4 regions of the Leclercia pneumoniae genome follow, and region 2 is predicted to be linked to each of the others. Evidence: predicted binding sites of a transcription regulator. Region 2 holds the regulator's gene; each other region holds the start of a gene.
What was found. The regulator CRP, encoded in region 2, controls carbon source genes, mostly activating them, when cyclic AMP is high. The targets are predictions, from matches to a motif close to ATGTGANNNNNNTCACAT.
Positions count from the first base shown of each region.

Region 1: the regulator CRP is predicted to act here: its motif matches at 2,368-2,385, upstream of ldtB (L,D-transpeptidase).
Region 3: the regulator CRP is predicted to act here: its motif matches at 3,144-3,161, upstream of JZ655_RS00650 (PTS mannitol transporter subunit IICBA).
Region 4: the regulator CRP is predicted to act here: its motif matches at 2,362-2,379, upstream of focA (formate transporter FocA).

Region 1 is NZ_CP071383.1:1,363,348-1,368,104, reverse strand. It holds gene JZ655_RS06415 (glycoside hydrolase family 31 protein) at 1-424, shown strand, start outside; gene JZ655_RS06410 (ABC-F family ATPase) at 666-2,261, opposite strand; gene ldtB (L,D-transpeptidase) at 2,484-3,404, shown strand; gene JZ655_RS06400 (GntR family transcriptional regulator) at 3,448-4,164, opposite strand; gene JZ655_RS06395 (PTS sugar transporter subunit IIC) at 4,181-4,757, opposite strand, start outside.
Region 2 is NZ_CP071383.1:3,932,748-3,937,504, forward strand. It holds gene JZ655_RS19170 (hydrolase) at 1-760, shown strand, start outside; gene JZ655_RS19175 (YheU family protein) at 757-975, shown strand; gene JZ655_RS19180 (phosphoribulokinase) at 1,006-1,875, shown strand; gene JZ655_RS19185 (OsmC family protein) at 1,942-2,346, opposite strand; gene crp (cAMP-activated global transcriptional regulator CRP) at 2,657-3,289, shown strand; gene JZ655_RS19195 (YccS/YhfK family putative transporter) at 3,347-4,757, shown strand, end outside.
Region 3 is NZ_CP071383.1:131,911-136,667, forward strand. It holds gene mtlD (mannitol-1-phosphate 5-dehydrogenase) at 1-880, opposite strand, end outside; gene JZ655_RS00650 (PTS mannitol transporter subunit IICBA) at 983-2,890, opposite strand; gene JZ655_RS00655 (glutathione S-transferase) at 3,407-4,015, shown strand; gene selA (L-seryl-tRNA(Sec) selenium transferase) at 4,119-4,757, shown strand, end outside.
Region 4 is NZ_CP071383.1:1,491,964-1,496,720, reverse strand. It holds gene JZ655_RS06985 (hypothetical protein) at 1-164, shown strand, start outside; gene ycaO (30S ribosomal protein S12 methylthiotransferase accessory factor YcaO) at 272-2,032, shown strand; gene focA (formate transporter FocA) at 2,438-3,295, shown strand; gene pflB (formate C-acetyltransferase) at 3,346-4,757, shown strand, end outside.

The DNA.
Region 1 (4,757 bases), 1.8 Mb from region 2:
CGGCTGGTACGATTTTTATACCCACGAGTGGTTTGCTGGCGGCCAGTGGATTGTGCGCGACGCGCCGCTGGAGAAGCTGCCGCTGCTGGTGCGTGCCGGGGCCGCGTTGCCGCTGAGCGAGCGCATCACGCACGTGAATGCTGAAAAAGACGATGCTCGCGAGCTGAAGCTGTTCCCGCTAAAAGGCGTGGGTACCACGTCTGGCCTGCTGTTTGAGGACGACGGCGAAAGCTGGGGTTATCAGCAGGGCAATGCGCTGTGGGTGGAGTGGGAGATGGTCTGCGACGGGGCGAGCATTAATCTGAAGGTGAATGCGCGGGGGGATTATCGCCCGGCGTGGAAGGCGCTGAAGGTGTCGTTACCGGCAGGGGAAACACGCAAGCTGCGGGTGAACGGTGTTGAAGGGGGTGAGTGGGCGGTGTAGTGCGGCTTGTTGCCCTCACCCTAACCCTATCCCACGGGGAGAGGGAAGAGAGAGGTAACGTCGTAGTGCGGTCTCATGCCCTCTCCCACAGGGAGAGGGAATAAAAGCACGACACCTTTCCCTGAGTATTTCGCGCTGCAGGAAGGCGGTAAGCCTGTGACTCCCCGGAAGCTTACATAAATAAGTAACCGGGGTGAGCAGGTGCAGCCAACGCATCTGCAGCGTGGAAAACGACAGGAAATTAGCCGTCGATACCTTTGCTGCGCAGGTAATCTTCGTAGTTGCCGGTGAAGTCCACCACGCGCTCTGGGGTAATCTCGATCACGCGGGTCGCCAGCGAGCTGACGAACTCACGGTCGTGAGAGACGAAGATCAGGGTGCCCTGATACATCTCCAGCGCCATGTTCAACGATTCGATAGATTCCATATCCAGGTGGTTGGTAGGTTCATCCATCACCAGGATATTTGGTTTTTCCATCATCAGCTTACCGAACAGCATGCGGCCTTTTTCACCACCGGAGAGCACTTTGGCAGGCTTTTTGATGTCGTCCTGGCTGAACAGCAGGCGCCCCAGAATGCTACGCACCGCCTGCTCGTCGTCACCTTCCTGCTTCCACTGACTCATCCAGTCGAAGACCGTCAGGTCGTTTTCGAACTCGTACTCGTGGTCCTGAGCGTAGTAACCGATCTGCGCGTTTTCGGACCACTTCACGGTACCGTTGTCCGGCTGCAGTTCGCCCACCAGCGTTTTCAACAGGGTAGATTTACCCACGCCGTTGGCACCCAGAATGGCAATTTTCTCGCCCACTTCCAGCAGCAGGTTAAAGTTTTTAAACAGCGGACCGTTTTCAAAGCCTTTAGCCAGGGCTTCCACTTCCAGCGCGTTACGGAACAGTTTCTTGTCCTGTTCGAAGCGGATGAACGGGTTCTGACGGCTTGACGCTTTGACTTCGTCGAGCTTTATTTTGTCGATCTGACGAGCGCGCGAGGTTGCCTGACGCGATTTAGAGGCGTTGGCGCTGAAGCGGCTAACGAAGGACTGCAGGTCCGCAATCTGCGCTTTCTTCTTGGCGTTGTCTGCCAGCAGACGTTCACGCGCCTGGGTTGCGGCCGTCATATACTCGTCGTAGTTGCCCGGGTAAACGCGCAGTTCGCCGTAGTCCAGATCCGCCATGTGCGTACAGACCATATTCAGGAAGTGACGGTCGTGCGAAATAATGATCATGGTGCTATCGCGGTCGTTCAGCGTCTGCTCCAGCCAGCGGATGGTATCGATGTCCAGGTTGTTCGTCGGTTCATCGAGCAGCAGAATGTCAGGGTTAGAGAACAGCGCCTGTGCCAGCAGCACACGCAGTTTCCAGCCTGGCGCGACTTCGCTCATCGGGCCGTAGTGCTGTTCTACTGGAATGCCCACGCCGAGCAGCAATTCGCCCGCGCGCGCTTCGGCGGAGTACCCGTCCATTTCGCCATACTGCGTCTCCAGATCGGCCACTTTGTAGCCATCTTCTTCGCTCATTTCGGCCAGGGCGTAGATACGGTCACGCTCCTGCTTCACTTCCCACAGCTCTCCGTGTCCCATGATCACGGTGTCGAGCACGGTGAACTCTTCAAAGGCGAACTGATCCTGACGCAGCTTACCGATGCGCTCGTTGGGGTCCATTGAGACATTGCCCAGCGTCGGCTCTAAATCGCTGCCGAGGATCTTCATGAAGGTGGATTTGCCGCTACCGTTGGCACCAATCAGGCCGTAACGGTTGCCGCCGCCAAATTTGACGGAAATATTTTCGAACAGCGGCTTACTGCCAAACTGCATAGTGACGTTGCTGGTAACTAACACGGAGAGATTCCTGCGAAAAGTGTGATAAACGCGGCATTATGCCACAATTCCGAATTGAGATCCCGATGTTGCGACGAGACGCTAAACTTTAACAATGTCGAAAAAAATGTGATTTCGTACACATCTGAATTCCCTGAATGGGGTAATGGACATATAATGCGCTCCCTATACCATTCAGCCCTTTTAACTACATGCCACAGTGGCACAGATACCTCGCATAACATGAATATGAAATTAACATCGCTATTAGCAGCGGCGTTTGCCGTCGTAGGGTTTTGCAAGACCGCTTCTGCTGTCACCTATCCTCTGCCCACTGACGGTAGCCGTCTGGTCGGTCAGAATCAGGTTGTGACCATCGAAGAAGGTAACACGCAGCCGCTGGAATATTTTGCTGCTGAATATCAGTTGGGTCTCTCCAACATGATGGAAGCTAACCCTGGCGTCGATCCGTACCTGCCGAAAGGCGGTACTGTGCTGAATATTCCTCAGCAGCTGATCCTGCCCGATACCGTGCATGAAGGTATCATCATCAACAGTGCTGAAATGCGTCTCTACTACTATCCGAAAGGGACCAATACCGTCATCGTTCTGCCAATCGGTATCGGCCAGTTGGGTAAAGACACCCCGATGAACTGGACCACCAAAGTTGAGCGTAAAAAAGCGGGCCCAACCTGGACGCCAACCGCCAAGATGCACGCGGAGTATATTGCCGCTGGCGAGCCGCTGCCGGCTGTTGTTCCGGCTGGCCCGGATAACCCGATGGGTCTGTACGCGCTCTACATTGGCCGCCTTTATGCTATTCACGGCACCAACGCCAACTTTGGTATCGGCCTGCGCGTGAGCCACGGCTGTGTGCGTCTGCGTAATGACGATATCAAATTCCTGTTCGAAAACGTGCCGGTCGGTACCCGCGTACAGTTCATCAACGAACCTGTAAAAGCGACCACCGAGCCAGATGGCAGCCGTTATCTGGAAGTGCATAACCCGCTCTCCACCAGCGAAGATCAGATCGATAACAACGTTACCGTGCCGATCACCCTGAAGAGCAACGTGCAGGCGATCACCAGCCAGGCTGACGTAGATGCCTCCGTTGTTGACCAGGCTATTCAGAACCGCTCCGGTATGCCAGTTCGCCTGAACTGATAAACCAGCGACATAAAAAAGCGGGCCCGGGGCCCGCTTTTTTTTATCCGTTATTCACAATAACAATCCCGCCGTGGTCGTACCGGTAGTGACAGTGGGCGTACTCCAGCGGCGTGCCATCCTCCAGATAGATCACCTGCTCCACCTCCAGCACCGGATCGGACGGCTCGCAGACCAGATGCTGCATATCCAGCGCGCTGGGTTTCAGGGCTCTGACGACCCGATATGACCCCATGATTTTTAGCCCCAGCGTCTCCTGCACGTAGCGGAACACCGAGCTTTCGAGATGGCTTTTGTTCAGCCCCGGCACCCGGTTGAGCGGCATGACGGTAGCGTCCAGCGACATCGGCTCGCCATTAAGCAGGCGCAGGCGGATAAAGTCATACACCGGGGCATCGGCGTTTATCATCAGTGAGGCCTGCTCTTTTTCGTTGGGAAAGCGCAGTTCGAAATGGACGACCTGACTGGAGACCGTACCAAGATGCTCCCAGGTTTTGGTGGCGCCAAAGTAGTCGCTGCCGGAGAGATCCCACTGAGAGAGCTGTAGAAAATTCTTGCGGATAAAAGTGCCTTGCCCCTGCCGGGTATAGACCAGCCCTTCGACAATAAGCTGACGCATTGCCTGCTGGATGGTCATGCGGCTGGAGCTGAACTCCGCGGCCAGCGCAAACTGGTCGGGCAGCGGTTCGTTGGCGGCATACTGCTGACTAATAATGCGTTTTTTAATTTCCCGCGCTATGGTGATGTACTTCGCCGCCATCGCCGTTTCCTTATGTTTAGTTCGCTATCTCACTGTTTTTCAATGCCACTCGCTCGGCAACCTTGAGGAAAGGCAGGTAGAAGAATACACCAAATATGATGATTGCCAACTGTACCACTACCGCTCGCCAGTCGCCGGCCGTGGCCAGCCAGGCGCTGAGTATGGGTGGCGTGGTCCAGGGGATCATGACAACACAGCGCGACATAAATCCCAGCGTGGTGCAGAGCCAGGCAAACCAGATCCCCAGCGCCGGAAGAAGCACAAAGGGAATCATCAGCGGCAGGTTAAAGACAATGGGCAGGCCGAATATCACCGGTTCATTAATGTTAAACAGCCCCGGCGCCAGCGACAGGCGAGCCACCTGTTTCGCCGACTGCTGACGCGAGAAGATAAAGATGGCGATCAGTAGTGAGAGGGTGCTCCCGGTCCCCCCCACCATGCCGAAGGTGGGGACAAAGATACTGTTGATGATATGCGGGATTGGCTGTCCATTGGCGAAGGCCAGCATATTCTCGTTGGTATTAATCAGCAGGAAGGGTTCCAGAATCACACTGTTAACCACTGACTGATGAATGCCAAGCGTAAACAGGAAG
Region 2 (4,757 bases):
CCCTTATGCTCACGGTCTGATTGAGGCGGCGAAAGCGCGCGGCTGGCTTGGCGTGGTGATGCACTTTCGCGGATGCAGCGGCGAGCCAAATCGGCAAAAGCGCATCTATCACTCCGGGGAAACGGAAGACGGTACCTGGTTCCTGCGCTGGCTGGCCGAAACGCTCGGCCCGGCCCCTACCGCTGCGGTGGGGTATTCGCTCGGGGGAAACATGCTCGCCTGTCTGCTGGCGAAAGAGGGTGAAAGCGTTCCGCTGGATGCCGCCGCTATCGTCTCGGCGCCGTTTATGCTGGAACAGTGCAGTTACCATATGGAAAAAGGCTTTTCGCGCGTCTATCAGCGCTATCTACTGAACCTGCTGAAAGCCAATGCAGCGCGAAAGCTGAAGGCTTATCCCGACACGCTGCCGGTGAGCCTGCGCCAGCTGAAGAAAGTGCGCCGTATTCGCGAGTTCGACGATCTGATCACCGCGAAAATCCACGGATTTGCCGATGCGATCGACTATTACCGCCAGTGCAGCGCCATGCCCGTACTGAGTAAGATCACCAAGCCAACGCTGATTATTCATGCTAAAGACGATCCCTTTATGGATCATCACTCCATCCCGGCGCAGGAATTTTTGCCCGCTAACGTCCATTATCAACTGACCGAGCACGGCGGCCACGTCGGCTTTGTTGGCGGCACGTTGCGTCGTCCACAGATGTGGCTGGAAACCCGTATTCCTGACTGGCTGACAACATACCTGGAACCGAAACTATGATCATTCCCTGGCAAGATCTGGCTCCCGAAACGCTGGATAATCTGATTGAAAGCTTTGTGTTACGTGAAGGCACAGATTATGGTGAACAAGAACGCACGCTCGAACAGAAAGTGGCCGATGTTAAGCGTCAGCTGCAAAACGGCGAGGTACTGATCGTGTGGTCCGAGCTACATGAAACCGTCAACGTCATGCCCCGCAATCAATTTCGCGGTTAATCGCTTCATCTTTCTACTCAGGGAGTTGCTATGTCCGCCAGACATCCGGTTATTGCCGTCACAGGATCGAGTGGTGCAGGCACCACCACTACCAGCCTCGCCTTTCGTAAAATCTTCTCTCAGCTTCATTTAAGCGCCGCAGAGGTCGAGGGTGACAGCTTTCACCGCTACACCCGTCCTGAGATGGACATGGCCATTCGTAAAGCGCGCGATCTGGGTAAGCACATCAGCTATTTCGGCCCGGAAGCGAACGATTTCGGCCTGCTGGAGCAAACCTTTCTCGAGTATGGCCTGAGCGGTAAAGGACAGTCACGCAAATACCTGCACACCTATGACGAAGCGGTGCCCTGGAATCAGGTGCCGGGCACCTTCACCCCCTGGCAGCCGCTGCCGGAGCCGACGGATGTGCTGTTTTACGAAGGGCTGCACGGCGGCGTGGTCACGCCACAGCACGACGTGGCGCGCCATGTTGACCTGCTGGTGGGCGTGGTGCCTATCGTTAACCTCGAGTGGATTCAGAAACTGACCCGCGATACCAGCGAGCGTGGACATTCGCGTGAGGCGGTGATGGACTCCGTGGTGCGCTCGATGGAAGACTATATCAATTTCCTGACGCCGCAGTTCTCGCGCACCCACATCAACTTCCAGCGCGTCCCTACAGTGGACACCTCTAACCCCTTTGCGGCTAAAGCCATCCCCTCTCTGGATGAGAGCTTTGTGGTGATCCATTTCCGCAACCTGGAGGATATCGACTATCCCTGGCTGCTGGCGATGCTGCAGGGCTCATTTATTTCGCACATGAATACGCTGGTCGTGCCGGGCGGGAAGATGGGGCTGGCGATGGAGCTGATTATGACGCCGCTGGTGCAAAGATTGATGGAAGGGAAGAAGATCGCATAAGCCTGGTCCCTCTCCCTGTGGGAGAGGGTTAGGGTGAGGGCATCAACACGCACGATGCCCGATAAATTACGCTTCGATCACCTCATACGAATGCGTAATATTCACCGCTTTCTCCAGCATCAACGCCACGGAGCAATACTTCTCTGCTGACAGATCCACGGCGCGGGAGACCGCCGCGTCTTTCAGTTCTTTACCCGTGACAATGAAGTGCAGGTTGATATGCGTGAACAGGCGCGGCGCCTCTTCACGGCGTTCCGAGGTCAGTTTCACTTCGCAGTTTGTCACCTCATGGCGACCTTTTTGCAGGATAGAAACCACATCAATTGCGCTGCAACCGCCAGCGGCCATCAGCACCATCTCCATCGGGCTTGGCGCCTTATCTCCGGAGTTGCCGTCCATCAAAATCTGGTGCCCTGAAGCCGACTCGCCCAGGAACGTTAAGCCCTCAACCCATTTCACACGCGCTTGCATTGTAGTTAACTCCGAAGTTGCAATTTTCCTGACAGATTACGCGCCAGTAACAATTCTGGCAACGGAAGGCGACCTGTATCAAGCTGAAGCGAGACACCAGGAGACAGGCGGCTAAAGCTATGCTAAAACAGTCTGGATGCTACAGTAATACATTGACATTACGCATGTATGCAGAGGACATCACACATTACAGGCTGCTGAATATTGTGACAGCCCGATTCCCAGGAATGGGGAAGAATTCGATTGCAACCCCAGAGTGAAGGCGTCCATCCCGGCTCTGGAGACAGCTTATAACAGAGGATAACAGCGCATGGTGCTTGGCAAACCGCAAACAGACCCGACTCTCGAATGGTTCTTGTCTCATTGCCACATTCATAAGTACCCATCGAAGAGCACGCTGATTCACCAGGGTGAAAAAGCGGAAACGTTGTATTACATCGTTAAAGGCTCCGTGGCCGTGTTGATCAAAGATGAAGAAGGGAAAGAGATGATCCTTTCTTATCTGAACCAGGGCGACTTTATTGGCGAACTGGGCCTGTTTGAAGAAGGTCAGGAACGTAGCGCCTGGGTACGGGCAAAAACCGCGTGTGAAGTGGCTGAGATCTCCTACAAGAAGTTCCGCCAGTTGATCCAGGTGAACCCGGACATTCTGATGCGCCTCTCCTCGCAGATGGCACGCCGCCTGCAGGTGACTTCTGAGAAAGTGGGTAACCTCGCCTTCCTGGACGTGACCGGCCGTATCGCTCAGACGCTGCTGAATCTGGCAAAACAACCTGACGCGATGACCCATCCGGATGGTATGCAGATCAAAATCACCCGTCAGGAGATTGGTCAGATTGTGGGTTGTTCCCGCGAAACCGTTGGCCGTATTCTGAAAATGCTGGAAGATCAGAACCTGATCTCCGCCCACGGTAAAACGATCGTGGTTTACGGGACGCGTTAATTCCGAAAGAACGGCGTGCCATCGCAAGATGTCACGCCGTTTTTGTCTCTGGCATCTATGTGGCGCAGGCTGATTTATCACCCGGAAGTTAACTACGCACTTCGACAAACGCTGGTGCTGTGTCTTCCTGTGGCCGTCGGTCTGATTCTCGGCCACCTGCAACAGGGTCTGCTCTTCTCTCTCGTGCCTGCCTGCTGCAACATCGCAGGGCTGGATACCCCCCATAAACGCTTTTTCAAACGTCTGATCGTTGGCGGCTCGCTCTTTGCCGGCTGTAGTCTCGCCGTCCAGTTACTTCTGGCCCGCGACATCCCCCTGCCCCTGATTCTCACCCTGCTGGCGATGACGCTAGGGGTGACGGCAGAGATCAGCTCTTTGCATGCCAGGCTGCTACCCGCCTCGCTGATTGCCGCCATCTTTACCCTGAGCCTGGCGGGCAATATGCCGGTGTGGGAGCCGTTGCTGATCTATACGCTGGGCACGCTCTGGTATGGGCTATTTAACTGGTTCTGGTTCTGGATGTGGCGCGAACAGCCGCTGCGGGAATCGCTGAGCTTGCTGTACCGCCAGCTCGCTGACTACTGCGAAGCGAAATATACCCTGCTCACCCAGCATACCGACCCGGAAAAATCCCTGCCGCCGCTGCTGGCCCGCCAGCAGAAGGTGGTGGATCTTATCAGCCAGTGTTATCAGCAGCTACACATGCTGGCAGCTAACAGAAATCACGAATACAAACGTCTGTTGCGAACCTTCCAGGTCGGGCTCGACTTGCAGGAGCATATCTCCGTCAGCCTGCATCACCCGGAAGAGGTGCAAAAGCTGGTGGAACGCAGCCACGCCGAAGCCGTGATCAGATGGAATGCCCAGACCGTCGCCGCACGCCTGCGTGTACTCTCGGATAATATTCTCTATCACCGCTACCCCACCCGCTTCAGCATGGACAAGCAGCTGGGCGCGCTGGAGAAAATCGCCCGGCAGCACCCGGAAAACCCGGTTGGGCAGTTCTGTGCCTGGCACTTTAGCCGCATCGCCCGCGTACTACGTACCCAGCGTCCGCTCTACTCGCGCGACCTGATGGCCGATAAGCAAAAACGTCTGCCGCTCTTCCCGGCGCTGAAAAGTTATCTGTCGCTCAAGTCTTCCGCGCTGCGCAATGCCGCACGCATCAGCGTCATGCTCAGCATCGCCAGCCTGATGGGGATGGCCCTCCATTTACCGAAGCCCTACTGGATCCTTATGACCGTTCTGCTGGTCACGCAAAACGGCTACGGGGCGACGCGGGTACGCATATTCCACCGGGCAGGCGGTACCCTGGCAGGGCTGATTATCGCGGGTGCCACGCTGCACTTCCACGTGCCGGAGGGCTTTACGTTACTGAGCATGCTGCTGATTACGCTGGTGAGCTACCTGATCATTCGTAAAAACTACGGCTGGGCGACGGTCGGCTTTACGGTGACCGCGGTATACA
Region 3 (4,757 bases), 590 kb from region 2:
CCACGCGCTCGACGTCATCTTTCAGATACGGGTTTTCAAAACGGCCGAGGATTTTCTGAATGTATGCCGCATGTTTTTCGGCATCAAAACCGTAGCGTTTGATCAGCACCGCGCCGCTCTCTTCCATGGCACCTTTTACCACAGCGCGAATTTTCTCATCGAGAATCGCGTCACGGATGGTCTGATGGCCGGCCAATTTTCCGAGGTAGGCGGTTATAGCATGCCCGGTGTTCAGCGTGAAGAGTTTGCGTTCGACAAAGGCCATCAGGTTGTCGGTCAACTCCATACCTGGAATGGTGGGCAGGGCGCCTTTGAACTGGGTTTTATCGACGATCCACTCGCTGAAGGTCTCAACGGTCACTTCCAGCGGGTCATTGGTCGCGGAGGCAGACGGCGGCACAATACGGTCTACGGCAGAGTCCACGAAACCAACGTGCTCTTCAACCCAGGCTTTATCTTCTTCAGCCACGGCGGCCAGCACATGGCCTTTCAGCTGGGAGGTGCCACGCACCATGTTTTCACAGGCGATAATGTTCAGCGGCGCGTTGTTGCCCTGGGCTTTACGTTTGGCCAGCCCTTTTGCTACGGCGGGGGCGATACGTTCCAGGACGACAGGGCCAACGGCGGTGGTTACCAGGTCGACTTCAGCGATCAGGTCAATGACCTCGTCGCCAATGCTGCTAACCGCGTTAACACCGCTCACGGTATCTACCTGTTCGTTTTCACCCACCACGTGCACCTGATAGCTATGACGGGCATTCAGGGCATCGAGGACTACCTGATTCACATCGGCGAATGTCAGCGTAATGCCCGCGTCTGCCAGCAGTTTGCCGATAAATCCACGACCGATATTACCTGCGCCAAAATGTAATGCTTTCATAGTGTTAACCTTCATTAATGTTTTACCCGAGAGGGCTGGGGTGAGGAACTTTTCCCCTCACCCTAGCCCTCTCCCCCATGGGGGAGAAGGAAGAGAACGAACTTACTTATTCAACAGCGCCAGCACTTCTTCAACGCTGGTGGTGTTAGCCAGACGCTCAATGACGGTTTCATCGTCGAGGGCGTTGGTCAGGCTGGTAATCACCTGGATGTGCTCGTTGTTGCGTGCGGCGATACCAATCACCAGACGGGCGATGTCATCTTCTTCTTCACCGAAACGTACGCCCTGCGGATACTGGCAGAACACAACGCCGGTTTTCAGCACGCGGTCTTTCGCCTCAACCGTACCGTGTGGAACCGCAATGGATTCGCCCAGGTAGGTCGGGGTCAGTTTTTCACGTTCCAGCATCGCTTCAACGTATTCTGGCTGAACGTAACCGCCGGCAACCAGCTGCTCACCCGCAAAGCGAATGGCTTCTTCTTTCGTAGTAGCAGTACGGCCAAGGAAGATGTTTTCCGCGCCCAGTCGGAACAGATGCGCGTTGCTCTCGTCGAAGCTGTCCTGCAGGCTGGTACGCACTTTCACTTCGTTGCTTTCGTGACGCTGCGCAGCAACCAGACGTTCGGTCAGGCTGGTATACAGGCCGCTGTCGAGGAAGTTGGTCAGCGAAATGTGCTGCGCCTGCGGCACCTGGCGCATCGCGCGTTCGGTCAGGTCGCGGTGGGTGATGACCAGGTCAACGTCCCCTGGCAGGCTGTTAATAGCACTGTTGGTGACGGAGATGTTGGTCAGGCCCGCGTCCTGCACTTTCTTACGCAGTACGCCTGCACCCATTGCGCTGGAGCCCATACCGGCGTCGCAGGCAACGATGATTTTACGCACGTGGCTCAGGTCGTTAGAGACATCGCCTGCCGCCAGCGGGGTTGCGCCTTTGGATTCCGCTTTCATGTCGTGCATACGACGGGTTGCCGCTTCGATATCGTCTTCTTCTTTCACCTTGCTGGTTTTCAGCAGGATAGCCGAGACCACGAAGGAGACCGCCATGGCTGCACAGATAGCGGCGATGTTAGCGAAGTAAGCGCCTTTCGGGGTCATCGCCAGTACCGCCAGGATAGAACCTGGGGAGGCCGGAGAAACCAGACCACCGCCCAGCACGCTCAGGGTGAACACGCCGGTCATACCGCCAAGGATAACGGCAAGGATCAGACGTGGGTTCATCAGCACGTACGGGAAGTAAATTTCGTGGATACCACCCAGGAAGTGGATGATCGCCGCGCCGCCTGCAGACTGTTTTGCACTGCCGCGACCGAAGAACATATACGCCAGCAGCACGCCCATACCCGGGCCCGGGTTGGCTTCAATCAGGAAGAAGATGGACTTGCCGAGGTCATGCGACTGCTGAATACCCAGCGGGGAGAAGATACCGTGGTTAATGGCGTTGTTGAGGAACAGGATTTTCGCCGGTTCAACAAAGATAGACGCCAGCGGCAGCATGTCGTGCGCCACCATGAAGTTAACGCCTGCCGCCAGAATTTTGGACAGAACTTCAACCGCAGGGCCAATGCCGAGGAACGCCAGAATCGCGAGGATCATCCCGATGATGCCCGCAGAGAAGTTGTTCACCAGCATTTCGAAGCCGGACTTGATCTTACCATCCACCCAGACGTCGAATTTCTTAATCGCCCAGCCGCCCAGAGGACCGGCAATCATCGCGCCGAGGAACATTGGCATATCTGCACCGACGATCACGCCCATAGTGGTAATGGCACCTACTACGCCGCCGCGGTCACCGCCTACCAGACGACCACCGGTATAACCGATGAGCAGTGGCAGCAGGTAAGTAATCATTGGGCCAACAAGTTTTGCCAGCGTTTCGTTAGGCAACCACCCTGTCGGAATGAACAATGCAGTGATGATACCCCACGCGATAAACGCGCCGATGTTTGGCATCACCATATTGCTGAGGAAACGACCAAAGCTTTGAACTTTGATCTTGAAATCGGATGACATAAAACACCCCTTCTTCTGTGTACGCAGGCTAGTAGCCCGAGGTTTGTTGTTAATGCGGTGGCAGAGGTAGCCCAGCCCTGTTCGAATGTGTGAAATCTGGCACTGAATCGTTATGGTGTCCAGCGAGCGGAATTTTGTGTGATCTCAATCACGTAAATGTAGGGGGTGCGCAGATTATTGACGTGATCCGTGTCACAAATATGACGTGTAAAAAAAATACAGTGGTCAATAAAGTGGCTGATTAGGCACTAAAATGTGAGGTTTGTCACATAATGCTGGCGCTGGTTTGTTTATGAATTGTGATGAAATTCACAAAATATTTTTATGCAGATTACTCTGGATGTGATCGGGCGCAGAGTCTGTCATGGGAGAACTAAACGGTATGAAAGTGAGCAACATTATCTGTGAGTTGAATGATCTCTGCCTGGCACCCGTAATCTCACCGACGGAGGTGACCTGCCTTTTTCTCTTTGCCTGAGCCATACTTAACCTTTTGTTGGTATACAGGAGCAGGCAATGAAACTTATCGGCAGTTATACCAGTCCCTTTGTCCGGAAGATCTCCATTCTTTTGCTGGAGAAGGGGATCACCTTCGAGTTCATCAACGAACAGCCCTATAACGCCGACAATGGCGTGGCGCAGTACAACCCGCTGGGCAAAGTACCCGCGCTGGTGACGGATGATGGCGAATACTGGTTTGATTCACCGATCATTGCCGAATACATAGAAAAGCTGGATATCGCCCCGGCGATGGTGCCGCGCGAGCCGAAGGCGGCGCTCTACATCCGCCAGATCGAAGCGCTGGCCGACGGCATTATGGATGCGGCTCTGGCCTCCGTGCGTGAGCAGGCCCGCCCGCCCGCACAGCAATCAGAAGCAGAGTTGCTGCGTCAGCGTGAAAAAATCAGCCGCAGCCTCGACTGGTGCGAAACCCTGATTCGCGAGGGCAAGCTGGCCACCGACAGCGTTAACCTGGCGACCATCGCCATTGCCTGCGCCATTGGTTATCTCAATTTCCGCCGCGTCTCGCCGGGCTGGTGCGTCGAGCGTCCACTGCTGGTCAAACTGGCCGAAACCCTCTTCCAGCGCGAAAGCTTCGCTCGCACTGAACCGCCAAAGGCGTGATGTCGCCTATAACACTTCCTGGCGCCAGGCTGTACAATCCCTCTTCATATTGACTCCCTCTCCCGTCGGGAGGGGGGAAGAGACCCAACAGCCAGGCACTTTCATGACTACTCAGCACTCTCTCTACAGCCAGCTACCCGCCACCGATCGTCTGCTTCGCGACCCCAGGCTTCTCCCCGTCGTGGAGAAGTTTGGTCACGTCCGCACGGTCGAAGCGTTGCGCCTGTTACAGGCAGAAGCCCGCGACGCTATTCGTCAACAGCAGGCGCTGCCGCAGTGGGACTGGTTTCTGGAAGTGGAAAAACGGCTGGCGGCGGACACGCCTCCAGGGCTACGCCCGGTGTTTAACCTGACGGGCACCGTACTGCACACCAATCTGGGACGTGCGCTGCTGGCGGAGGAGGCGGTTGCGGCGGTCACCCAGGCGATGCGCCAGCCGGTGACGCTGGAGTACGACCTGGACGGCGCCGGGCGAGGTCATCGGGATCGCCCGCTGGCAGAGTTGCTGTGTCAACTCACCGGCGCGGAAGACGCCTGCATCGTGAATAACAACGCGGCCGCCGTGCTGCTGATGCTGGCGGCGACGGCGGCACAGAAAGAGGTGGTGGTGTCGCGCGGTGAGCTGGTTGAAATTGGCGGCGCGTTCCGCATTCCGGACGTCATGCTGCAGGCGGGATGTAGTCTGCGGGAAGTAGGCAGCACCAACCGTACTCACGCCAAAGACTATCGCGCGGCAATCAAT
Region 4 (4,757 bases), 2.0 Mb from region 2:
CGGCCGGCCTTGGTCTGGGGGCGTTTATTCCCACTATTGTGCTTGGCGCTATCGCCGGGCCCTTTACGCTGGGCATTGGCTTCGCCGTTATGGCGGCCGGAATTGTTGGGACCAGTCTGTCGGGTGCCGCAATGATCGTGAGTATCTGCGCCCCTATTCTTTAATCTTCCAGGGTATGTGGTCACCCCATGCCCTGACACTCTCCCGTTAATAGCCATCCTTCCTTAAAAGCCGTATTATTGCGCATCCTGCCATCAACAACTGACTAATCATGACCCAAACCTTTATCCCCGGCAAAGACGCCGCTCTGGAAGATTCCATCGCACGCTTCCAGCAAAAACTGACCGATCTGGGCTTTAATATTGAAGAAGCGTCCTGGCTGAACCCTGTACCTCACGTCTGGTCCGTGCATATTCGCGATAAAGACTGTGCCCTGTGCTTTACTAACGGTAAAGGCGCCACGAAAAAAGCGGCCCTGGCTTCTGCGCTGGGTGAGTACTTTGAGCGTCTCTCCACCAACTATTTCTTTGCAGATTTCTGGCTGGGCGACACCATTGCCAACGGCCCGTTTGTGCACTATCCGAACGAGAAGTGGTTCCCGCTGACCGAAGATGACGAGCTGCCGGAAGGTATTCTGGACGATCGTCTGCGCGCGTTTTACGATCTGGACAACGAACTGACCGCCAGCATGCTGGTGGATCTGCAATCCGGCAATGATGAGCGTGGGATTTGTGCCCTGCCGTTTACCCGTCAGTCCGACGAACAGACCGTCTACATTCCAATGAATATCGTTGGCAACCTGTATGTCTCTAACGGTATGTCCGCCGGTAACACCCGCAACGAAGCGCGTGTGCAGGGTCTGTCTGAAGTGTTTGAGCGTCATATCAAAAACCGCATTATCGCCGAATCAATCAGCCTGCCGGAGATCCCGAGCGAGGTTCTTGCGCGTTACCCGGGCGTGGTGGAATCCATTGCTAAACTGGAAGCCGAAGGTTTCCCTATTTTCGCGTATGACGGCTCGCTGGGCGGTAAATACCCGGTTATCTGTGTGGTCCTGTTTAACCCGGCTAACGGGACCTGCTTTGCCTCCTTTGGCGCGCACCCAGACTTCGGCGTGGCGCTTGAGCGTACAGTTACCGAGTTGCTGCAGGGCCGCGGTCTGAAAGATCTTGACGTCTTTACGCCACCCACCTTTGACGACGAAGAAGTCGCTGAACACGCTAACCTTGAAACCCACTTTATCGATTCCAGCGGTCTGATCTCCTGGGATATGTTCAAGCAGGATGCAGATTACCCGTTCGTGGACTGGAGCTTCTCCGGCACCACCGAAGAGGAATTCGCCACGCTGATGGCTATCTTCCGTGAAGAAGATCAGGAAGTGTATATCGCCGATTACGAACATCTGGGTGTCTATGCTTGCCGTATTCTTGCGCCTGGCATGTCTGATATCTATCCGGTTGAAGATCTGTGGTTGGCCAATAACACCATGGGCACGCATCTGCGCGAAACCCTGCTCTCCCTCCCGGAAAGCCGTTGGGAAAAAGAAGATTATCTCAACCTCATCACCCAACTCGATGACGAAGGTAATGACGATTTTACTCGCGTACGTGAATTGCTGGGGCTGGCAACCGGTAAAGACAACGGCTGGTACACCCTGCGCATCGGTGAGCTAAAGGCAATGCTGGCCCTGGCGGGCGGCGATCTGGAGCAGGCTCTGACCTGGGTTGAATGGACCATTGAGTTCAACGGCTCTATTTTCTCGGCTGAGCGTGCGAACTACTACCGTTGCCTGCAGACCTTGCTGCTGCTCTCTCAGGAAGAAGAGCGTGAGCCGCTGCAGTATCTGCACGCCTTCGTTCGTATGTATGGCGCAGACGCCGTTGAGGCTGCCAGTGCAGCCCTGAGTGGTGAAGCACCGTTCTACGGCCTGCAGGCTGTGGACAGCGATTTGAAAGCCTTCCCGGCGCATCAGTCGCTGTTAAAAGCCTACGAGAAACTGCAGAAAGCCAAAAGCGCTTATTGGGCAAAATAACCGCAAATAGCATTATAGAGAGTAGGCGTATTCCGTCGCCTACGTTATATTACGGGGCAATTTAATTGCCCCGTTTTTTATTTATAAGGCAATCAAGTTTAATTGTAATAATAAAGTTAAATAACGGTAACTATAATAATAGCGACCTGGATATTGTTGTAACTTTTTATAGTAAATACTCCATTATAATTAACTGTTATGGAGGACGGCCAAAGAAAAAAATCAAATCATTTTATAACTTTTAAAATTTATTTTTATACTGATAATCAAAAACTTACGCCGCTTTTGCTGTAAAACCATGCAGAGTGCGGGCCTATAAGCCAGGCGAGATATGATCTATATCAATTTCTCTTCTATAATGCTTTGTTAGTATCTCGTCGCCGACTTAATAAAGAGAGAGTTAGTGTGAAAGCTGACAACCCTTTTGATCTTTTACTCCCAGCTGCCATGGCGAAAGTTGCCGAAGAAGCGGGTGTCTATAAAGCAACGAAACAGCCGATGACCACGTTTTTCCTGGCGATTACTGCCGGTGTGTTCATCTCCATAGCCTTCGTTTTCTACATCACTGCTACCACCGGCACCGCCGCTATGCCCTTTGGTATCGCGAAACTGATTGGCGGCATTTGCTTCTCGCTGGGTCTGATTCTTTGCGTCATTTGCGGCGCCGACCTCTTTACCTCCACGGTGTTGATCGTTGTCGCCAAAGCGAGCGGTAAGATTACCTGGGGGCAGTTAGCGAAAAACTGGGTCAACGTTTACATCGGCAACCTGATTGGCTGCCTGCTGTTTGTACTGTTGATGTGGTTGTCGGGTGAATATATGACAGCCAACGGCGGATGGGGGCTAAATGTCCTGCAGACCGCTGACCACAAAATGCACCATACATTTATTGAAGCCGTGGCGCTGGGTATCCTTGCAAACCTGATGGTCTGCCTGGCGGTCTGGATGAGCTACTCCGGCCGTAGCCTGATGGACAAAGCCATGATTATGGTTCTGCCTGTCGCCATGTTTGTCGCCAGCGGCTTTGAGCACAGTATTGCAAACATGTTTATGATCCCGATGGGCATCGTCATCCGTAATTTTGCAAGCCCGGAGTTCTGGACCGCTATCGGTTCTTCCCCGGAAAGTTTCTCTCACCTGACTATTATGAATTTCATCACAGATAACCTGATCCCTGTCACTATCGGGAACATTATCGGTGGGGGTCTGCTGGTCGGGTTGACATACTGGGTCATTTACCTGCGTGGCGATAATCATCATTGATGATGTCTCAGGCAGTAAATAAAAAATCCACTTAAGAAGGTAGGTGTTACATGTCCGAGCTTAATGAAAAGTTAGCCACAGCCTGGGAAGGTTTTGCGAAAGGTGACTGGCAGAATGAAGTCAACGTCCGTGACTTTATTCAGAAAAACTACACCCCGTATGAAGGTGACGAATCCTTCCTGGCTGGCGCAACTGATGCGACCACCAAGCTGTGGGACAGCGTAATGGAAGGCGTTAAACTGGAAAACCGCACTCACGCGCCAGTTGATTTTGACACCTCCGTTGCTTCCACCATCACTTCTCACGATGCTGGCTACATCAACAAAGCCCTTGAGAAAATCGTTGGTCTGCAAACTGAAGCCCCACTGAAACGTGCGATTATCCCGTTCGGTGGTATCAAAATGGTTGAAGGTTCCTGCAAAGCGTATAACCGCGAGCTGGACCCAATGTTGAAAAAAATCTTCACCGAATACCGCAAAACCCACAACCAGGGTGTATTCGATGTTTACACCAAAGATATTCTGAACTGCCGTAAATCTGGCGTTCTGACTGGTCTGCCAGATGCGTATGGCCGTGGCCGTATCATCGGTGATTACCGTCGCGTTGCGCTGTACGGTATCGACTTCCTGCTGAAAGACAAATACTCCCAGTTCCTGTCCCTGCAGTCTGACCTGGAAAACGGCGTAAACCTGGAAGCGACTATCCGTCTGCGTGAAGAGATTGCTGAACAGCACCGTGCGCTGGGTCAGATTAAAGAGATGGCAGCGAAATACGGCTGCGATATCTCTGGTCCTGCAACTAACGCTCAGGAAGCTATCCAGTGGACCTACTTCGGCTACCTGGCCGCCGTTAAGTCTCAGAACGGTGCTGCCATGTCCTTCGGTCGCGTATCCACCTTCCTGGATGCGTACATTGAACGTGACCTGAAAGCGGGCAAAATCACCGAACAAGACGCTCAGGAAATGATTGACCACCTGGTCATGAAACTGCGTATGGTTCGCTTCCTGCGTACCCCTGAGTACGACGAACTGTTCTCTGGTGACCCAATCTGGGCAACCGAATCTATCGGCGGTATGGGCGTTGACGGTCGTACGCTGGTAACCAAAAACAGCTTCCGCTTCCTGAACACTCTGTACACCATGGGTCCTTCTCCGGAGCCAAACATCACCGTTCTGTGGTCTGAAAAACTGCCACTGAACTTCAAGAAATTCGCCGCTAAAGTGTCCATCGATACCTCTTCTCTGCAGTACGAGAACGATGACCTGATGCGCCCTGACTTCAACAACGATGACTACGCTATCGCTTGCTGCGTAAGCCCAATGGTTGTTGGTAAGCAAATGCAGTTCTTCGGTGCGCGTGCAAACCTGGCGAAAACCATGCTGTACGCAATCAACGGCGGCGTTGATGAAAAACTGAAAATGCAGGTAGGTCCTAAGTCTGAGCCAATCAAAGGCGACGTGCT